DNA from 2 places in the Aerococcus viridans genome. Region 2 is predicted to be linked to the other one. Evidence: riboswitches for the same ligand, from Rfam matches in the RefSeq annotation. Region 2 holds a riboswitch; the other holds the start of a gene.
What was found. A riboswitch is a leader RNA that binds a small molecule or an ion and turns the genes downstream of it on or off. The one in region 2 is predicted to bind lysine.
Positions count from the first base shown of each region.

Region 1: it holds a riboswitch for lysine, as region 2 does, so the genes downstream of both, dapA (4-hydroxy-tetrahydrodipicolinate synthase) here and AWM76_RS06215 (ABC transporter permease subunit) in region 2, are expected to answer to the same signal.

Region 1 is NZ_CP014164.1:1,664,972-1,674,815, forward strand. Features, by position in the region: gene AWM76_RS07875 (M24 family metallopeptidase) at 1-291, shown strand, start outside; partial or broken gene AWM76_RS07880 (RNA-guided endonuclease TnpB family protein) at 589-1,731, shown strand; gene AWM76_RS07885 (hypothetical protein) at 2,202-2,570, opposite strand; gene AWM76_RS07890 (FUSC family protein) at 2,701-3,246, shown strand; gene alr (alanine racemase) at 3,422-4,585, shown strand; lysine riboswitch at 4,677-4,825, shown strand; gene dapA (4-hydroxy-tetrahydrodipicolinate synthase) at 4,995-5,885, shown strand; gene AWM76_RS07905 (helix-turn-helix domain-containing protein) at 6,008-6,877, shown strand; gene purB (adenylosuccinate lyase) at 7,136-8,437, opposite strand; gene AWM76_RS07915 (tetratricopeptide repeat protein) at 8,588-9,664, opposite strand.
Region 2 is NZ_CP014164.1:1,292,476-1,302,319, reverse strand. Features, by position in the region: gene AWM76_RS06235 (GGDEF domain-containing protein) at 1-447, shown strand, start outside; gene AWM76_RS06230 (DUF368 domain-containing protein) at 598-1,479, shown strand; gene AWM76_RS06225 (CHAD domain-containing protein) at 1,599-2,372, shown strand; gene AWM76_RS06220 (amino acid ABC transporter ATP-binding protein) at 2,615-3,373, opposite strand; gene AWM76_RS06215 (ABC transporter permease subunit) at 3,386-5,053, opposite strand; lysine riboswitch at 5,156-5,319, opposite strand; gene AWM76_RS06210 (cell division protein ZapA) at 5,582-6,145, shown strand; gene AWM76_RS06205 (CvpA family protein) at 6,185-6,742, shown strand; gene AWM76_RS06200 (endonuclease MutS2) at 6,876-9,257, shown strand; gene trxA (thioredoxin) at 9,339-9,650, shown strand; gene mgsA (methylglyoxal synthase) at 9,771-9,844, opposite strand, start outside.

The sequences.
Region 1 (9,844 bases), 370 kb from region 2:
TTGGCGAATGTGGACGCTGCAGCGCGTGATTACATTACAGCCCAAGGATATGGTGATCAATTTACCCACCGACTAGGCCATTTCATCGGACGCGAAGTTCATGAAAAAGGTGATGTGTCAAAAGCTAATACAGATACCATTAAAGATGGCAATATCTTCTCAATCGAACCTGGTGTTTACCTGACTGGTAATACAGCCGTTCGTATTGAAGATTTAGTGATCGCGCATGATGGTGGCACTGAAAACTTGAACCACTTCACCAAAGATATGCTTATTATTCAACCAAAATAAAACATTGCACACTAAAACACGACAGTCGTCGTGTTTTTTTAGATTCATATTCATTTACAAGCTGTCAGCTAAGGAAACCTAGGTATTGATACCTAGGAGGAATTAGCGAAATAGACAGGTCTTTTTGTTGATTTTACTAGGTTATCGTTTATGTTTCCTCTAAATAGATAGTATAATGTATTTTAAGAGAAAAGAGGTGATAAGATGCAGTTAACGAAAACGATTAAAGTGCAATTATACCCAAGTGCTAGTGATATTGAAAAGTTCGAAGAAACCCAATAACAGTTTTTAAACGCTTGTAATTTTGTTTCGACATATATCTTTGACCATGACTTTGAATTAGGTCAAACGACTTTGCACAACGCCTTGTATCATCAGATACGTCAGGATTTTGGGCTGCAATCGCAAATGGCCCAGTCCGTGATGCGTACGGTAATCGCGAGATATAAGACCGTGAAAACACAGTTTAAACAAAAACCTAAGCGTTATAAAGATATCCATACAGGTAAATATCATACGCTATATAAAGACCTTTACCATTTAACGAAACCCCTAGGGTTTAAGCAACCAGTAGCTGTGTTCGTACGTAATCGTAACTACGCTTATCACCAAAATAATACCTATTCACTGACGACCAATCAAGGACGAATTAAAGTGTCTTGTGATAAGCAACATATCGATTATCTTCAACAATTTAGCCAGAATGCTTACAAGTTCGGTCAAGCTGAATTACGCTGTCGTAAGGGTAAGTGGTTCTTACACGTGTCCGCAAGTAAAGAGATAGACAGCCCAGATGAAACTAATATTCAACGGATTGTAGGCATTGACCGTGGTTTAAGACAGATACTAACTATTGCGGATGATACAGCTCATACTACCTTCTATTCGGGTAAAAGCTTGATGAAGAAAAGACGGCGTTTTAAGAAATTGCGCCAGTCCTTACAAGCGAAGAACACCAAATCAAGTCGTAGACGCCTTAAAACAATTGAAAGACGAGAGAACCGCTGGATGAATGATGTGAACCATCAATTATCAAAGACACTCGTTGACCGATACGGGGCCAATACCTTGTTTGTGGTGGAAGATCTTACGAACGTTACTTTTAACACGACTCACCACCGTAAGCAAGATGCACGGTATGAACACCATTCTTGGCGATTCTTCGATTTTGAAGAAAAGTTAATGTACAAAGCTTTAGAAAGTGGTTCGCAAGTTTTAAAAGTATCCGCACAATTTACGTCCCAACGTTGTCCGAAATGCGAATCAATTGATAGAGCTAATAGACAACAATATAAGCACTTGTTTACTTGTCAAAATTGTGGGTATCAATCAAATGATGACCGTGTGGCAGCTATCAATATTCAAGAATTGGGTCACCGATATCTGTCGAGTGAGAAAAACCCGCGGTTTGAAAAAGTTGTGCCAATACAAAATTATTAAACATAAAACAATATTCGGTAAGTGTCTACAGACCGCTTACTGATGGGGTGCCAGTCAACCATCCCTTAGTGTCTTTAAACGGTTGGAGATATTATATCGTTTGTACAACCACCATGTTTAGGACAAACTCTCTGTTTTAACAGAGAGTAGTTGATATTACAGGATCCTAACCACTTTCCATCTAAATACTAGTCTACTTATATACACGACGTGCCGGGTAAATGAAGAAACTCCTCCTAACGCTTCTTCCTATGACTTGCTGATTTGGTGTATCTGCCATTTCAATCGCTTCTCTTTTAAGAAACGACCAAAATAATACTGGTTACAAGTCCACCAATACCCTATTTTTCATTTTATGATGCCAAATATTTAAATGATAAGCTTCAAAAAGCACCCATCACGACAAATGAAGGGCGCTTTTTACTTTTATTCTAGTGTTTTATTTCTAATCGACTTCTGTCGCACCTTTTCTACTTAAAGATCATTTGGAAGAATTCGAAAACGCGCGGTCCGAGCAAGACTACTGCTAGGATGGCGAGGGCTAGAATAATCCATACCAGTACTTTGCGGGAGTGATTGCTTGAACCAGACCAAAAGTATTGTTTTTGTTTTTGTCTTTCGAAGAAGATTTCATTGGTGTCTAAGTCTTGGAAGGTTTCTTTTGGCACAGGTGTTTCCGCAAACGTTTCGACGTTAAATTCTGCAGTATCCTGTGTGAGTGTTGTCTCAGGGACTGAGGATTTAATGTCATCTGAAAAAGGATTTCCATACTTTTTTTGGTTATTCTTCTTCTCGCGTTCAAGCGCTTTTTTCGCTTGGCGATATGTTTGCCGCTTCACCTAGTGCACCACCTTTATTATTTAGTTCATTTTATCCAGTATTCCTAGTATAATCTATTTACAAGAAATTTCAAATTGTAGAGAAGGAGATTTTTTCATCTTTTCCTCTTAATTAAAGGAGCTTATTTCATTGAAACAAAGTTTTCATGTTGGTATGCGGACGCTAAAGACTTCCTTGAGTGTCTTTATGATTATCCTTATTTCTGCATTTATCCCTATTGACCCGCAAATTGCTGCTCTTTCAGCGGTATTTTCACAAAGGGCTGACGTCACTTTGTCGCTTTCTTTTGGTTTACGCAGAACCTTATCCATTGTTTGTGGGGCTTTTGCTTCATTAGTTTATATTTTTTTACATAAGTTATTGCCTGACCATTATTTGATTACTGCACTTTTAGGCGGTTTAGGTATTTTAATTACGATTCAAACTAACCTTCTCGTCAAGAATCCACAAGGGGTTATTGGTGGTAGCGCCACTTTCCTTGTCATTGTCTTCAATATTCCAGCGGACAATCAATATGTCTATGCCCTACTTCGGGTGTTAGATACCTTTTTGGGCGCCATTGTCGCTGTAAGTATCGAGTATATTTTCCCAAGAGAGCGAGTGGTTCCTTGGATCCTTACTTACAATAGTTATGTACCGAAATTCCTACAAATCTCTACCTCTGATGATGTTTAAATGATCACTAAGGTGAGCTTAAGATTGGACTAACTTAGCTTTTCCTTAAGTTAGAGACCCTTCTTTCGAGTTTTTACCCACAAGTGGTATAATAAATGAGAAGTGGAATGCGCGGTATTAACGTCATTTACTATCTATTTCGATCAATCCATGTGATTAAAGAGAGGTTTAAACTATGACCATTGGTTATCATCGCCCTAGTAAGGCCATCGTGTCTCTAGATGCGATTATTCATAATTATTTCGCTATTAAAAAGCATATCGGTAATAAAGCTGTTATGGCAGTTGTTAAGGCTGACGGCTATGGTTTAGGTGCTGTCAAAATAGCCGACGCACTCCAATCTCGCGGTGCCGACGGTTTTGCAGTCGCGGTTGCGGATGAAGCTTTAGAATTAAGGGACGCTGGGATTATTGCCCCTATCATGATTTTAGGCTTGACTGATCCAGACGACGCTTGGCTTTTAGCCAATTTAGAAATTGGTGTGACAGTGTCTAGCTTAGACTATTTAAAATACGCCAAGAAACATGATAAAGACTTTTCTCGCCTTCATCAATTGAATGTCCACCTTAAAGTGGATTCTGGAATGGGACGGATTGGCGTGCGGTCTGCTAAAGAAGCGCAAAAAATCATTGATTACATTGCCAAACATCCGAAGAAATTTAAGTTGGCTTCAGTCTTTACCCACTATGCTACAGCTGATTCCTTCACTGACCATGGTAAGGATAAGGTTCAAGCCCAATCTGACTTTTTTGAAAGTTTGCTTGGTCAATTGGACTACTCAGCATTAGGGTACACCCCCCTTTTCCATCAATCAAACTCTGCCTTAAGCCTGTGGTACCCGGAAAAAACGTTGGATGCTGCGCGACTTGGCCTGGGCTTATACGGATCCATCCCAAGTATGGAAGATGTGGCGTCGCCTGTTGATTTCAAGCAAGCATTGACCTTGGAAACGGAAATCATCTACGTCAAACAAATGCATGCGGGCGATACGATTTCCTACGGGGCTGATTATGTGGCCGGTACGGATGAATGGGTGGCTACCCTACCGATTGGCTATGCGGACGGCTGGCAAAGAAGTTATTTGGGCCTGGATGCCATTGTTGACGGCGAGCGGTGCCCGAGTGTGGGCCGGATTTGTATGGACCAGATGATTATTCGCCTACCCCATGAGATGCCTGTAGGCGCTAAAGTGACCTTAATTGGGACAAATGGCGGCCAAACTGTTGATGTAGTGGACGTTGCTAGTCACGCTGGAACGATTGCCCATGAAGTCTTGACGAATTTAGGCCAACGATTGCCCAGAGAATATACATCTAATAAGAAAAAGACAATGAAATAACGCTGTCGAAATCTAATAGTTTTTCCATTTAATCCTTGCCTTTAGTGGATAGTCATGTTAATTTTAAACTAACGATTATACAAATAGAAAGTATAGATATAGAGGATGCGCAACCAATCAGTAGCCGATGGTGAAAGGTGGTTGTGCCGAAATGCAGATTTTCTGTGTTGGGGGTAATACCTAAGAGGGTTATCCCTGTCAAACCTTAATGCCCATTAAGGTGCGGAGCGCTTGTCTTATGCTAGGGATTAAAAACTGTTAGGGTTATTGAATGCTATCAGTATTTTTTGACACGTTTTCCTAGGTAGACATAGAGTGATGCTCTTGTCTGCCTTTTTTTATACTCAAGCTATCTGATCGTTTTTTCATAAAGACAATTTCAAAGTGCGAACAATATAGGAGGATTCTCATGACAATTTTTAAAGGTTCTGCGGTAGCCATTGTTACCCCTTACGATAATTCATTAGAACAAAATATCAATTACGATGTGTTTGCGGAGTTGATTGAATTTCAAATTGAAAATGGTACAGATGCCATTGTCGTTGCCGGAACAACTGGTGAAGCTTCAACACAAACTGACGAAGAACAAGTTGAATTAGTAAAATTCTGCGTGGAAAAAGTCAATGGCCGTGTGCCCGTGATTGCTGGTGCTGGGTCTAATGACACTGCCCACGGAATCCAATTAACGAAAGACTGTGTAGCCGCAGGTGCAGATGCTATTCTTTCTGTAACGCCTTATTATTTAAAAACGAGCCAAGCTGGTTTATTGGCGCATTATAGTGCCATTGCAGATGCAGTAAAAACGACGCCTATTATCTTATATGATGTACCAGGACGTACAGGTATGTCTATTGCACCAAAAACATTGGCGGAACTTAAAAATATCGAAAACATTGTCGCCATTAAAGATGCAACTGGTGATTTAGCCAATGCAGTGGATGCGCGTTACCACGTTGGTCCTGATTTTGATGTGTACTCTGGAAACGACGATACGGTTATTCCATTAATGAGTTTGGGTGGCCAAGGGGTGATTTCTGTTTTGGCTAACATTGCACCAAAACAAGTACATGAAATGACTCATTATGCCTTAAATGGCGACTTTAAAAAAGCGGCTGAAATTCAAACGACTTTTAAACCGTTAATCGACATTTTATTCAGTGAACCAAATCCAATTCCAATCAAAAAAGCTATGTCTATGCTTGGTTTCGATACAGGTTCAGTGCGTCTACCACTAGTCCCTGCTCAAGAGGAAACAGTGGCTGCACTAGAAGCTGAAATGAAACGATTGAATTTGCTATAGTCTTTTCAATTCTGAAGTAAATTGTGGTATATTAAAGGGTGTGTAACTTATGAGTGCACGCTCTTTCTTTTATTGCAGCTGATAAGTGATAGATTGAATATGTAAAATAGGAGTTTTGATTTATGCCAACTGGAACACCACCATTTCGAATCAAACTAAAAAAAGTTGATCAGCAAATGGTTGACATTTATAATCGTTCTTCTTTCCATCGAAACGAACTCTTGATTCCCCTTAGACCCTTCTCTATTGAGTTAGCCGACAAGAAAATTGACATCTCTGTGCGTCAAATTGTTGTCTTACCTGAACCGATTATGAGATGGTTAATCTTACCGGAAAAAGACTGTGGTCCTCACGTTGACGACCACAAACCAACAGAAGAAAAAATATATGCCTATATTTTATCCCTAGGTGAACCTTACCTAGATGCTATTGCCAATGATTTTGTGGAAACACCTGAAGTTAAACACATTTTTGATGAACCCCATGTCTTCAGTTTCTCATTTGTCACTTGGCAACATCTACTACAAACTTTGATTCAATTACAGTTGGAATTGAAACGACCTGAAGACAACATTCAAAAGAAAATGATCTTTAGTATTGTATCGACCATATTCCTTGAATTGTGTCGACTTTCTTCTGCTTCAAACCAAAACCGGTTAGAGATGTCTGAAAGAGAGATTTTAGCCTACGAGATTAAACATTTTATTGTTGATTCCTACCGAAAAGACCTAACCCTTCAAGACATCGCAGACAAGTTTGACATTTCAACGTCAACTGTCAACCGGGTATTCCAGCCTTACTTCCATTCAACCATTTACCAATTCATCTTGGACTTGCGGTTGGGCTATGCCTATACCCTGATTGAAAATGGTTTGTCTATCACGGAGTCATGGCAAAAAGCTGGCTTTAATGATTATAGTAACTTCTATAGAGCCTTTATTAAGCATTATCATATTAGACCGCATCAGGTACCAAAAAAAGGAGACTCATAAGGATCTCCTTTTTTTATAGATTTATAGATTTATAGATTTATAGATTTATTGATTTCAGTCGTCGGCTGTCTCTTTACCTATCATAGCCCTAAAAGCAGTGGTACCACCCTCAGTCCAGGATCGGACAAAATAGTGCTGAATCATGCTACTTGCAACAACTTTTTTCATACATCAAACAAAAAGTTCACGGCACTTGCCCTAATCTGGGTTAAGTACCGTGAGCTTTTTTGTATATAGTCATTGAATTTTGCTAATAATCTAATCTTCTACTAGTCCTAATTTTTTGAAGATGTCATCCACTTTTTGGATGTGGTAATGGTAGTCAAAGGCGTCATCAATAGCTGCTTGATCTAGGTGACTAGTGATTTCTTCATTGGCTTCTACAAGCCCTTTAAAGTGCTTGCCTTCGTCCCAAGCGATTGCTGTTAATGGTTGAACTAAATCGTAGGCTGCTTCGCGTGATAAGCCTGCATCAACCAATTTTAGCAATACACGTTGTGAGTAGATTAAACCGTGAGTAGCATCCATGTTGCGTTTCATATTTTCAGGGAAGACGGTGAGTTTTTCCATAATGTTTGCGAAACGATTTAACATATAATCTACTAAGATTGTTGTATCTGGTAGAATAATCCGTTCAGCAGATGAATGAGAGATATCTCTTTCATGCCATAAAGTCACGTTTTCATAGGCAGTCATGACGTGACCACGAACGACACGGGCTAATCCAGCCATGTTTTCTGAACCGATTGGGTTACGCTTATGTGGCATAGCGCTTGAACCTTTTTGCCCTTTTGCAAAGAATTCTTCCACTTCCCGCGTTTCCGATTTTTGTAGCGAACGGACTTCTGTCGCAATATTTTCTATCATTGTAGCAATTAAAGCGAGTGATGAAATATATTCAGCGTGTAGGTCACGTGGTAAGATTTGAGTTGAAATCTCTTGTGGGTTAATGCCTAAGTGTTCACATACATAAGTTTCAATAAATGGCGGTACATTGGCGTAAGTACCTACTGCACCAGAAATTTTACCTGCTTCAACACCTCGCGCAGCTGCTTCAAATCGTTGGATATTTCGTTTACATTCTGAATACCAACGTGCTATTTTCAAACCAAAAGTCGTTGGTTCAGCATGAACACCATGGGTGCGGCCCATTGTAACCGTGTATTTATGTTCAATCGCACGTGCTTTTAACACCTGCAAGAATCGGTCTAAATCTTTACGAATTAAATCATTTGCTTGTTTTAATTGGTAACCTTGAGCTGTATCCACAACATCAGTAGACGTTAAGCCATAATGCACCCATTTACGTTCTTCGCCCAATGATTCAGACACATTACGGGTAAAGGCAACCACATCATGACGGGTGTCTTTTTCAATTTCTTCCACTCGTTTTGTATCAAAAGTGGCCTTTTCACGAATAGCTTGCGCATCCTCTTTAGGGACTTCCCCTAAGGCTGCCCATGCCTCTGTTGCAAGAATTTCAACTTCCAACCAAGAGGCATATTTATTTTCTTGTGACCAGATTTGCCCCATTTCAGGACGGGTATATCTAGGTATCATAACATTCTCCTTTATTGCACGCGCTCAATTTTTGTACGCAACAATTATATCACATGCCAGCTTTCTGGCAGTGATTATTTTTCGCAAAAAAAAAAAAGACGAGTCCCATTATTGAATCTCAAATTGGTCTCGTCTCTGTAATTTTTATGGCTAATGGTGATCGTGATCATAGTCCAATTCTTCCATCAATAAATCAGGGTGGTCAGCTTCTAGTTGGTCTAAAACTGCCGTCACTTGCGGGTCAACATTGCCTAAAATATCTTCATAAATGGCTAAATATTCGTAGGCCGCTTCATATTGGCCGTGCTCATTAAAGCGGAATGCTGCTTCTTTTAAAGCTGTTAACATATCCACGGATGGGTAGTCGTTTAAGCCCAGATCCTCAAGGAAGGCTTCTTGTTCCTTACCTTCAAGAATTTCTGGCCACTCACGGTCTAATTCTGCTAAGACTTCTAAACCTGCTCTGGCATTATCATTTTCATTCCACATAAGGGAAATATGGTATAACATGTAGGCTTTCTCAAAGTCTTCTTTACGGTAGTAGAAGTCCCCGATTAAAGCAAACCCATAAGCTAGGTCCTCTACTCTAAGTGAATAACTCAAACCATTAAGAACGGTTGGGTAAGACATCCCGTACTGTTCCATTTCTTGGTATAGTTCCGCTAAGGCGTAGATAGTGTCTACATCATAGGGATTCCATAATAAGGCTTGTTGGTATGAGTCAATCGCTTCACGCCATTCATTGGCTTGAATTTGCACTTTGGCATACTCCACATACATACCCGCATAATCGCGCGTAGTTGGTGATAATTCTAAACCTGTATCATTATTATAGATAAATTGGAAAAGATCTAGTTCATCATAAATACTTAAATTTTTAATATTTTTCTTAGGTGTGAATTGGTCGAAATCGTCTTCCATCCGGCGAATGTATAATGACATTTCAAAATTAGCACGGACTGGGTCGACTGCCGTAATGTTGCGAATGCGTTTAACGAATTCGGCATCATCTTGCATTTTAATTTCAGCAATCATTTGATTGTAATCTGTTGATTGATTCGGGAATTTTTCCGCCATCACTTCATTGAAGGCTTTAATAAAAGCTTCATCGCTGGTGTGTTTGTGGTTATCTCTTAAAATTTTAGAGATAACTTGAATGCAGTAGCTGTAATCATCAGTTGGCACAGCTTGAATTCTTTGTATAAGTTTTTCTTGGTCCTTATCCATAAGCTCGTCTCCTAAAGCAATAAATTTCAGCATAAAATAAGTTCTTCATTACACCAAAATTTATTGTACTGTTTTTTTTGTGCTATTGAAACCAAAAAGCCTTTAAAATACTCTTTCATTTTTGATTTTAAAGTTGCGCAGTGTTGAAAATTGTATTTTTCCTGACTGTTGTAAAATACT
Region 2 (9,844 bases):
GACCTTAGGAAAATTTCAGAAAATAATGATTCCTATTCCCTATTAGTTCTTGATATTGATAATTTCAAAAAGTTAAATGATACCTATGGTCATCTTGTGGGCGATAAGGCACTGGAAGAAATAGGCACCGTGTTAAATAATTTAAAGTCCGATTTATTCGATTGTTACCGGTATGGTGGGGAAGAATTCGTGAGTTTAGTCTTTGACTGTACTGGACAAAAAACGCTGGATTTAGCCGAATCTATCCATGAAAGGATTGCTGAAATGCCGCTATTTAGTGAAGAGGGCGAGCCTTTAAAGATTACGGTGTCAATTGGTGTGGCCCATAGAAATCCGCATGAAGATATGAAAAGTACCTTATTGCGGGCTGACCAAGCCTTATATCAAGCGAAACACCGAGGGAAGAACCAGATGGTGAGCGCTATAGGCGAGTTGGGTGTTGATTAATTGATTATTTCCAACTGGAACTTTCATTTTTTTTAGCCTCAAACGATGATTCTCAGACCAAAGATTGATACAATTAGTATTAGATAAGACTATACTGGACTCGTCTTATTGAACTGTCTAGTAAAAAAAGGAATTGAAAGAGGAGAATAAATGAATAATAAAAAAGATGCCGTCTTTTCGGCAGATTGGTTTATCCGTGTTCTGAAGGGTGCAGCTGTTGGAATAGGAGGAATTCTACCAGGTCTTTCAGGTGGAGTCCTAGCTGTCATTTTCGGCTTGTACGATCAAATTATTAATTTTTTAGCTAATATTACGGAAAACTTCTGGAAAAATGTCCGTTACTTTATGCCAGTTGGGATTGGTTTCTTATTAGGAATATTGGTATTTTCAATTTTCGTTGAAAAAGCTTTTGGACTTTACGCAGCTATTTTTATTACCTTATTTATCGGCTTCGTAGTGGGGACTTTACCATCACTATTTAAGTCGGCTGGAAAAGAAGGGCGCAGTACATCTGACTTAACCTTGCTTGCAGTAACCGCAGTCATCATTTTCTTGATCATGTTCTTAGGTGGTCAAGGGATTACACAAGTACAACCATCATTTATCGCCTGGGTATTATCAGGTGCTTTGATTGGTTTAGGGGTTATTATACCAGGGATGAGTCCCTCAAATTTCTTAATTTATTTTGGTTTATATGACAAAATGGCCGCTGGTATTGCAGCTCTTGATTTTTCAGTCATTATTCCATTAGGATTAGGTGGATTACTATGTGTCATTGGTTTAGCGAAGGCTGCTGAATGGGCCTTCAAGCATTACTACTCTAAAATGTACCACCTTATTTTAGGGACTGTAATTGGTTCATCGATTGCCTTATTCCCAACACAAGTATTTCCAGGTTTCTCAGCTGAAGGTTTAGCAAATTCTGGTTTATCATTCATGAATACATTGATTTGGTGTATGATTGCCTTTGTATTAGGGACAATCTTTTCATTATGGTTCTCAAAAATTGAAGAAAAATATTCAAATGACTAAATCATCTAAAAACAGGCACTTCCTTTTGTGGGGAGTGCCTGTTTCGTTTTACGGATAATAATTTATTTTGTATAATGAAATTATATGAAAAGGAATTCCTAGGGAAGGGAGTGTTTTGAATGAATAAACGGCATGATGTATTTAGAAAGCAGATAAATAAGATATCGCGCTTATATCTAGATTATCAGAACAACCCATTTTCCGATAAACTAGTCCACGATTTGCGTGTTTCAATTCGAGAATTACGTGGTCTACTTAACTTTATAAAAAAACGTATGGACAAAGACCATTATAACAAGTTGAACCAGCAATTGGGTGCAGCAGCACGCGTATTTGGACCCCTTCGTGAATTGGATGTGCTTTATGCATATTGCGAAGATTATGCAGTAAATCATCCTGAAACTAGCGAGGCTTATTACCAGCTATTTAACACCTTCGTGAAAGAACGGCGGATAGAAATGAACCGGACTTTTAATAAGGGCAATAGCGCCACCATTCAGCAGGCTATTGAGGATGCGAAAGAAATCCTTGAACTCGACCTATTTAAAAATAAGAAAGACTGGAAAAAGTATACGCTTAAGCGCCTGAAAAAGAAGGATAAAAAATTGCGATACGCCTTTAAGACAGTGGATATTTCTGACTACGAGGCAGTCCACGAAATTAGAAAGAGCGCCAAGAAGGTGCGGTATGCAGCCACTTATTTCGACGAGACGGTCTCTAAAGACTTAAACCAATACAGAGAAGAAGCCAAGGCCATTCAATCTGAATTCGGTGAAATTACAGATGCGCATGTCAATTATGATCTACTGACAGCATACACAGATAAAGTGAAAGATGAAAATGTGCGTGATTTATTAATTCATATTCGCGATGATATCGAATTCGGTGAATAGATTTAAGCATAAGATAATACACAAAAAGCAGTTGGATTTCCCAACTGCTTTTTGTGATTTTTTGCTATTTGAAAGTATGTAGCACCTTGCACCCTCATTCAAAATCGAGCGACTCGCACCTTACATAGTCGAGTTCAAAATGTCAGACTTCGCTGACACTTCACCAAATCCTTCAATATCTTTCAGATATAGAAGAATTTGTTACAGTACGGCTAGTCTAAGCGACATTTTTACCATCCAGTTTAAAATCTTTCGTTTGCGTATCTTGTCAAGAAGGCTTTTGTTCTTTCTTGTTTCGGGGTATCGATGACCTCTTTGGCTGGACCTTGTTCGACGATGACACCTTTGTCCATGAAGACGATATTGGTTGATACGTCACGGGCGAAGGCCATTTCGTGGGTTACAACGATCATTGTTAGACCTTCTGCTGCTAATTGGGTCATTGTTTCCAATACTTCCCCAACCATTTCTGGGTCAAGGGCAGATGTAGGCTCATCGAATAGTAATACTTCTGGGTCCATTGAAAGGGCACGGGCAATCGCGACACGCTGTTGTTGTCCACCAGATAGTTGCTCAGGGCGGGCGTCACGGTAAGGTGCCATACCGACCTTTTCAAGGTTCTTAAGGGCAACTGCTTCTGCTTCAGCCTGACTACGACCTAAGATTTTACGTTGGCCAACTGTACAGTTTTCTAGGGCTGTACAGTTTTTAAATAGGTTGAATGATTGGAATACCATACCAACTTGGGTACGGTATTTATTAATGTTCATTTTCTTCCCGTTTAAAATCGATTGACCGTGGTATAAAATGTCGCCGCCAGTTGGTTCTTCAAGTAGGTTTAAGCAACGTAGTAGGGTAGATTTACCTGATCCAGATGAACCAATAATAGAGGTTACTTGTCCTGGGCGTACTTGGAAGTCGATATCACGTAGGACCAAGTTTTCCCCAAAACGTTTTTCTAAATGTTGTACATTTAAGATTAATTGATCTTGGTTTTGCATGTCATTTTCCTCCTATTGTTCTCTTTGACCGTTGATTACTGTATTCGTGCTAGATTCATAGACATGGTAAGTCTTTTTGCCTGCCATACGATTTTCGATGAAATTCAAAACACGAGTTGTTGTAAAAGTTAAGACGAAGTAGATAATCGCTGTAATTAGGAATGTTTGGAAGGTTAGGTACGTTGAACCAGCAGCTGATTTCGTTACAAAGAATAACTCAGTTACTGCGATAACATTCAATACAGACGTATCTTTAATATTGATCACAAATTCGTTACCTAAAGCTGGTAAGATTGACCGAATAGCTTGTGGCAAAACGATTGTCGTCATTGTTTGGTAGTGGTTCATACCAATGGCACGAGCGGCCTCAGTCTGGCCTTTATCCACTGAGGTAATCCCACCACGGATCACTTCGGCAAGATAAGCACCAGTGTTAATCGACACAATTAGTAAGGCTGCAAACATAGTAGACATTTGGAAATTGAAGAATAGTCTTGAACCATAGAAAATCATCATAGCTTGTACCATCATTGGTGTACCACGGAAAATTTCAATGTAGGCCGCAATCACAAAGTCGAATAATTTATAGAAGAAGTAGGCAACTGGTTTTTGATCGCGACGAACGATTAATGAACGGTAGATAGCAATCAATAAACCAATGACAAATCCCATAATTGTCGAGCTTAACGCGATAAACATAGTGTTACCAGCACCAGTTAGAAATTGGGAACCGTAAGTATCCCAAATGCCCGCAACTTCAGACCAGAAACCAGCACTTTCACCGCGCTCGTTCAAGTTCACCATATCTTCCATTAATTGGTCACGGTCAGCGGTTGGAATAGTTGCTAAGGCTTGGTTCATAATGTTGGTTAATGGAGAATCTTTTCTGGCTGCAACAGCAATATCAGAAGTGACTTCACCTAAGTCAAATCCTTGACCCTCAGCAAACTCAACGTATGTTAAGTCAGGGTTAGCAGCTACAGCAGCCATGGCACCTGGTTTTTCAGATACATAGGCGTCAACTGAACCAGCAGTTAAAGCAGTAATCATCGTTGGGAATGAATCTAGGGCAGTGGCTTGAGTTACGTCAGGGATTTGCGGAATTAAATCATAATGGAATGTATTTAATTGACCAGTAACAGTTGTGCCAGCGAAATCTTCTAGCGATGTAGCATCTGCGTATTCACTGTCAGCCATAGTTACAAGCACGATATCTGAAGAATAGTAAGAATTTGAGAAGTCCATTTGTTGTAGACGTTCTGGTGTTGGTGACATACCGGCAATAATCACGTCAATCATGCCAGATTCAAGTGCAGGTGGTAGACCGTCCCACTCTAACTTAACAATTTCAAGTTCTAAACCTAGTGAATCAGCTAGACGTTTAGCGATTTGTACGTCATAACCGTTTGCATATTCACCGTCAGAGTTTGAAATAGGGACTGCACCGTCCGCGTCAGACGTTTGCGACCAGTTGAAGGGCGCATAGTTGGCTTCCATCCCAACACGTAGGACGCCTTCTGTGTCTAAACCTTCAGCTAATGCTTCTTGGTCAACCTCAATTGTTGTGCCGACTTCACTCGCTTCAACAAAAGCGGATGTTGGGCCAACGATGGCCAATATGATGGTCAAAATAGCAATCAAAGCTTTTTGCCAAGTGTTACTTACTTGATGATTTTTCATAATAATACCTCCCGAAAATAATAAAAAGCCTCTACAGCAATAAATTGCAATAGAGGCTTCCCTTTGTACGCAGTAAGACTAGACTAGTCTTACGGTCGTTACTCCTAGGATAGCGCATCACTTGGTTAAGTGACAGTCATAAACATTTTTTGTTTATGCCCAATACTTTAACTTGGGGTTAAAATATTTCGGCGAATATTCCTTTCCATACTTTCAACGCTCCCGCTCGGGTATGTACTGATAAGCTCCGCACCTCTATCTCAATATATCGTATTTCATCATACACGAAGAATATTGACTTGTCATGAAAATCTGATTAAATCTTTTATAACAGCTTAAAATCATTGCAATTTTTCTACCTTTTTGATCATTAAAAGCAGATAGTGGCTAGGTCTAGCCATTATTCGGGATAAATGGTAAAATATCTTAGATTATGGAAGCTAGGTGGAACGAAAGTCGTTAAGACGCGACCTTTCTATTGCATCTACAAACATTTAACGCACAGTATAAAAAGTTGGAGTGACAAATATGTCGAATGAAGAAAAAAACAGAGTAATAGCGAAATTGGGCTATCACAAATTTACCATCAAGAGTCATAAAACAAGTGAACATATTCAACAAGTGAGCCGTGATATCAACCAATTACTTGCTGATATCAGTAAAAAGAATCCCAATATGTCAATGGAAGAGATGGCTTTATTAGTAGCGTTAAACATCCAATCGGATAATGTGGATTTACAAGCACAAATGGCTGTAAAATCTAAAGAAAACGCTGATTTAATGGTCCGTGTCAAATCAATGGAGCAAACCATGGGTACATTGGTGAAAGAAATTGCTGAAATAGAAAAAGAAAAGATGCGTGAAGCACAAGAAAAGAAGCAATCCCAAACACCATCAAAAGGGAAGAAAAACCAGGGACAAGCTAAATCGTCAGTAAAAAGACCACCACAAACAAAAGCAAGTGGAAAACAAACACCATCACAGGCTGACTTAGATAAAGAAATTCCTGAAATTAGCCAACCTAGTTTGAAGTCCAGTGTGAACACAGCCTCAAAACAATTGGGTCGTTTGCGTCAAACACCGAGATCTTAGGCGATTGATAGAAAATATGGGTATCAATGGGAGGAAAGCATGACAAGTTTTTTGATTTTATTATTTTTTATACTTAGCATAGGTGTTGGTGTCTACCGAGGGGCTATACTACAAGGCATTCATTCACTAGGTCTGTTGGTCGCGTATTTGTTTGCTGTTTTGTTCTATCAAAACCTAGTTGACCGTGTGTCCTTATGGGTACCTTATGTAGGTTTAGATATTAAAAATACCTTTGTCTATTATCCAGTAGCTTTATTACAAAATATGGATATTATTTACTTTAGACTAGTTGCTTTGTTAGCCATTATCTTGCTTGTCTGGATTGTTACTAAATTTATTGCTTTTGGCTTAAGAGACTTGAAATTTAAAGAAATGGATATTCAATGGAACGGTATTTTGGGCGGCTTATTTGGTTTCTTCTCAGCTTGGTTCTGGTCATTCTTTATTTTAATGTTTATGTCAGTTTTAACCTTTGAAGGGGTGCAAACAGCCTTAGCCAATTCATCAATTGCCGACTTTATTATCTTGAATACCCCAATCTTATCTGGCCAGGTATTCAACATCCTATTACAAGGATTAGGCAACTTACCATTTTAAAAACTTGAAAATATATGCCTTTGCGTACTGCGCACCGTGGCAATTGATATGGCTGTGATAATTGATCACGGCCTATTTACTACTTAAGAAGACTTTATAATCGTTCCTGATAACAATAGAAGGAGGACAAATTTTGAATCCTAAAATATTTCAAACCTTAGAATTTGAGAAAATACAACAACAAGTAGCAAAAGAAACCCGAACTGAAATAGGAAAAATCCAAGCTTTAAATTTAAAACCAAGTGCAGAAGCGGAAGAAATCGAACAAGCCTTACAAAGTGTTGACGATGTAAAACGCTTGTTTGAATTAGACAAACGGATCCCAGTCAGCCAACTAATCAACGTAAAACCATTCTTAAAACGATTGGATATTGGTGCTGACTTAAACGGGAAAGAATTAGCTGCAGTAGGCCGGGTCTTACGGGCATCTGGTGAGGTTTCTAACTTCTTTAGTAAACTAAAAGAAGCGAAAGTTGAATTAATGCAATTATATTCAATAGCGGATGACTTTATTGATATGCGGGACTTGATGCGTAAAATGCAAAATGCTATCGCAGATGATGGGTCAGTCTATGACAATGCCTCGTCAACTTTACATGGCTTAAGACAAGGAATCAAACGTGAAGAAGCAGGTATCCGTGTCAAACTAGACCATATCATCCGGTCTAATAAAGCCTCCTATTTAAGTGAGGCCATCATTACTATCCGTAACAACCGCTTTGTTATTCCGGTTAAACAAGAATATCGCAATGCCTTTGGTGGGGTAGTTCATGACCAATCGTCATCAGGACAAACACTCTATATTGAACCGCAAACAGTTTTAGATGCGAATAACCACTTACGGTCCCTGCAAGTCCAAGAAGACGAGGAAATTAAACGTATTTTCCAAGAGCTATCTGCAGAATTAGCCCCTTACACTAGTGAAATTGCTGAAAATAATCAACGTCTTGGAGATTTGGACTTGATTCAAGCTAAATTCTTCTTTGCCCGTGAAATTGGGGCTAACCGACCGATTTTAGCAAATGAATCTGAACGTATTGACTTGAAAGAGGCTAGACATCCCTTATTAGACCGCAAATCAGTAGTCGCAAATGACATTCATTTTAGCCACGAATACAATATGATTGTTATTACAGGGCCAAATACTGGTGGTAAAACCATTACCTTGAAAACAGTCGGTCTACTGCAATTAATGGCACAATCAGGCTTGTATATCACAGCCAAGGCAGATTCACGGGTAGAAATCTTCAATGAGATTTTTGCGGATATTGGTGACGAACAGTCCATTGAACAAAGTTTATCAACGTTCTCGGGCCATATGACCAATATTATTCGTATTGTTGAGGCTGCGGACGAACATTCGTTAGTTTTAATCGATGAGTTGGGTTCTGGTACCGACCCTCAAGAAGGGGCAGCCATCGCCATCGCGGTATTGAACCGTTTTGCCTTCCTAAATGCAAGAGTAATGGCCACTACCCATTACCCTGAACTGAAAACTTACGCCTACGAACATCCTGGGGCCATCAATGCTTCGATGGAATTTAATGAAATTACCTTGGAACCGACTTATAAATTGCTGATTGGGGTGCCCGGTCGCTCTAACGCCTTTGATATCTCCCAACGACTGGGTTTACCAGTTGAAATGGTGGAAGAAGCGCGTTCTTATATCCAAGAAGACAGCCAAAATCTGAACGAAATGTTGCTTGATCTTGAAGCCCAACGTCATGAATACGAAGACTTATCAGCCGAAGCCGCCAAAGACTTAGCCGATGCTGAAAATCTTTTAAATGATTTGAAAAAGGCACAAGCTAGACTAGAAGCTGACAAACAAACCTATATGAACCGGGCCCGCAAAGAAGCCAATCAATTAGTAGAAGACACCAAGACAAAAGCTGATGCCATTCTGGCGGAGATTCGGGAATGGCAAATCAACCATCCAACCATTGGTAATATCAAAGAACATGAGATGATTGATCGTCAAAGCGCCTTGTCTAACTTAACGCAAGAGGAACAGCTAGAGAAAAACAAAATCCTTCAAAAAGCCAAGAAAAATAAAGAGCGAAAAGCCAGCTTTGAAGTGGGCGATGAAGTGAATGTGCTAACCTACGGGCAACGTGGTACCTTGGTCGAGAAACGTGAAAAGGACTGGGTTGTTCAGATGGGTATGCTGAAGATGGAAGTGGCTGAAAAAGATTTAACTTTAGTTGATGAGAAACCGAAGAAAGAGAAAAATCATCGGGCTGGACTCAAAGCAAGTAAGGCTAAATCAGTCAATACCAGCCTAGATTTACGTGGTGAACGGTATGAGGAAGCCATGATTCGACTAAACAACTTTATCGATTCAGCTTTACTAGCAGGACATGGTCAGGTCACCATTATTCATGGTCACGGGACGGGCGCCTTAAGACAGGGTGTTCAAATGGCCTTGAAGAACCATCCACGGGTTGAATCCTTTGAATTCGCACCTTATAACATGGGTGGTAACGGGGCGACAATCGCTAAATTTAAGGGCTAAATTGCTAAAAAGCAGATAAATGTTCAAATTGGTCAGACAATGCTATAATGATGATGAATAAAAATGAAAGGGGTAATACAAATGGTTAAAGCTATTACAGATGCAGATTTTAAAAATGAAACTGAAGAAGGCGTTGTATTAATCGACTTCTGGGCAACTTGGTGTGGTCCTTGTCGTATGCAATCACCAATCGTTGAAACTTTAGATGATGAAATGGGTGACCAAGTTAAATTCACTAAAATGGATGTAGATGACAATCCAGAAACAGCACGTGAATTTGGTATCATGTCCATCCCAACATTAATGATCAAAAAAGATGGTCAAGTTGTGGAACAATTAATTGGTTACACACCTAAAGACAACTTAGAACAAGTATTAAACAAATACTTATAATCTAAAATAAAGAAAGCGGTCGGGAAATTCCCCGACCGTTTTTTTATTGGCTTAAATCTATTGTTAAAGGGCAAACATTACTCATCAGTCCTATTTGACGAAGAGCCATTTTTTTCAAATTTACTCGATCAATTTACGGCCTTCGTTACCTTTTTCGATATTTTCTAAGATATCATGGTTTAAGAAACCATCTT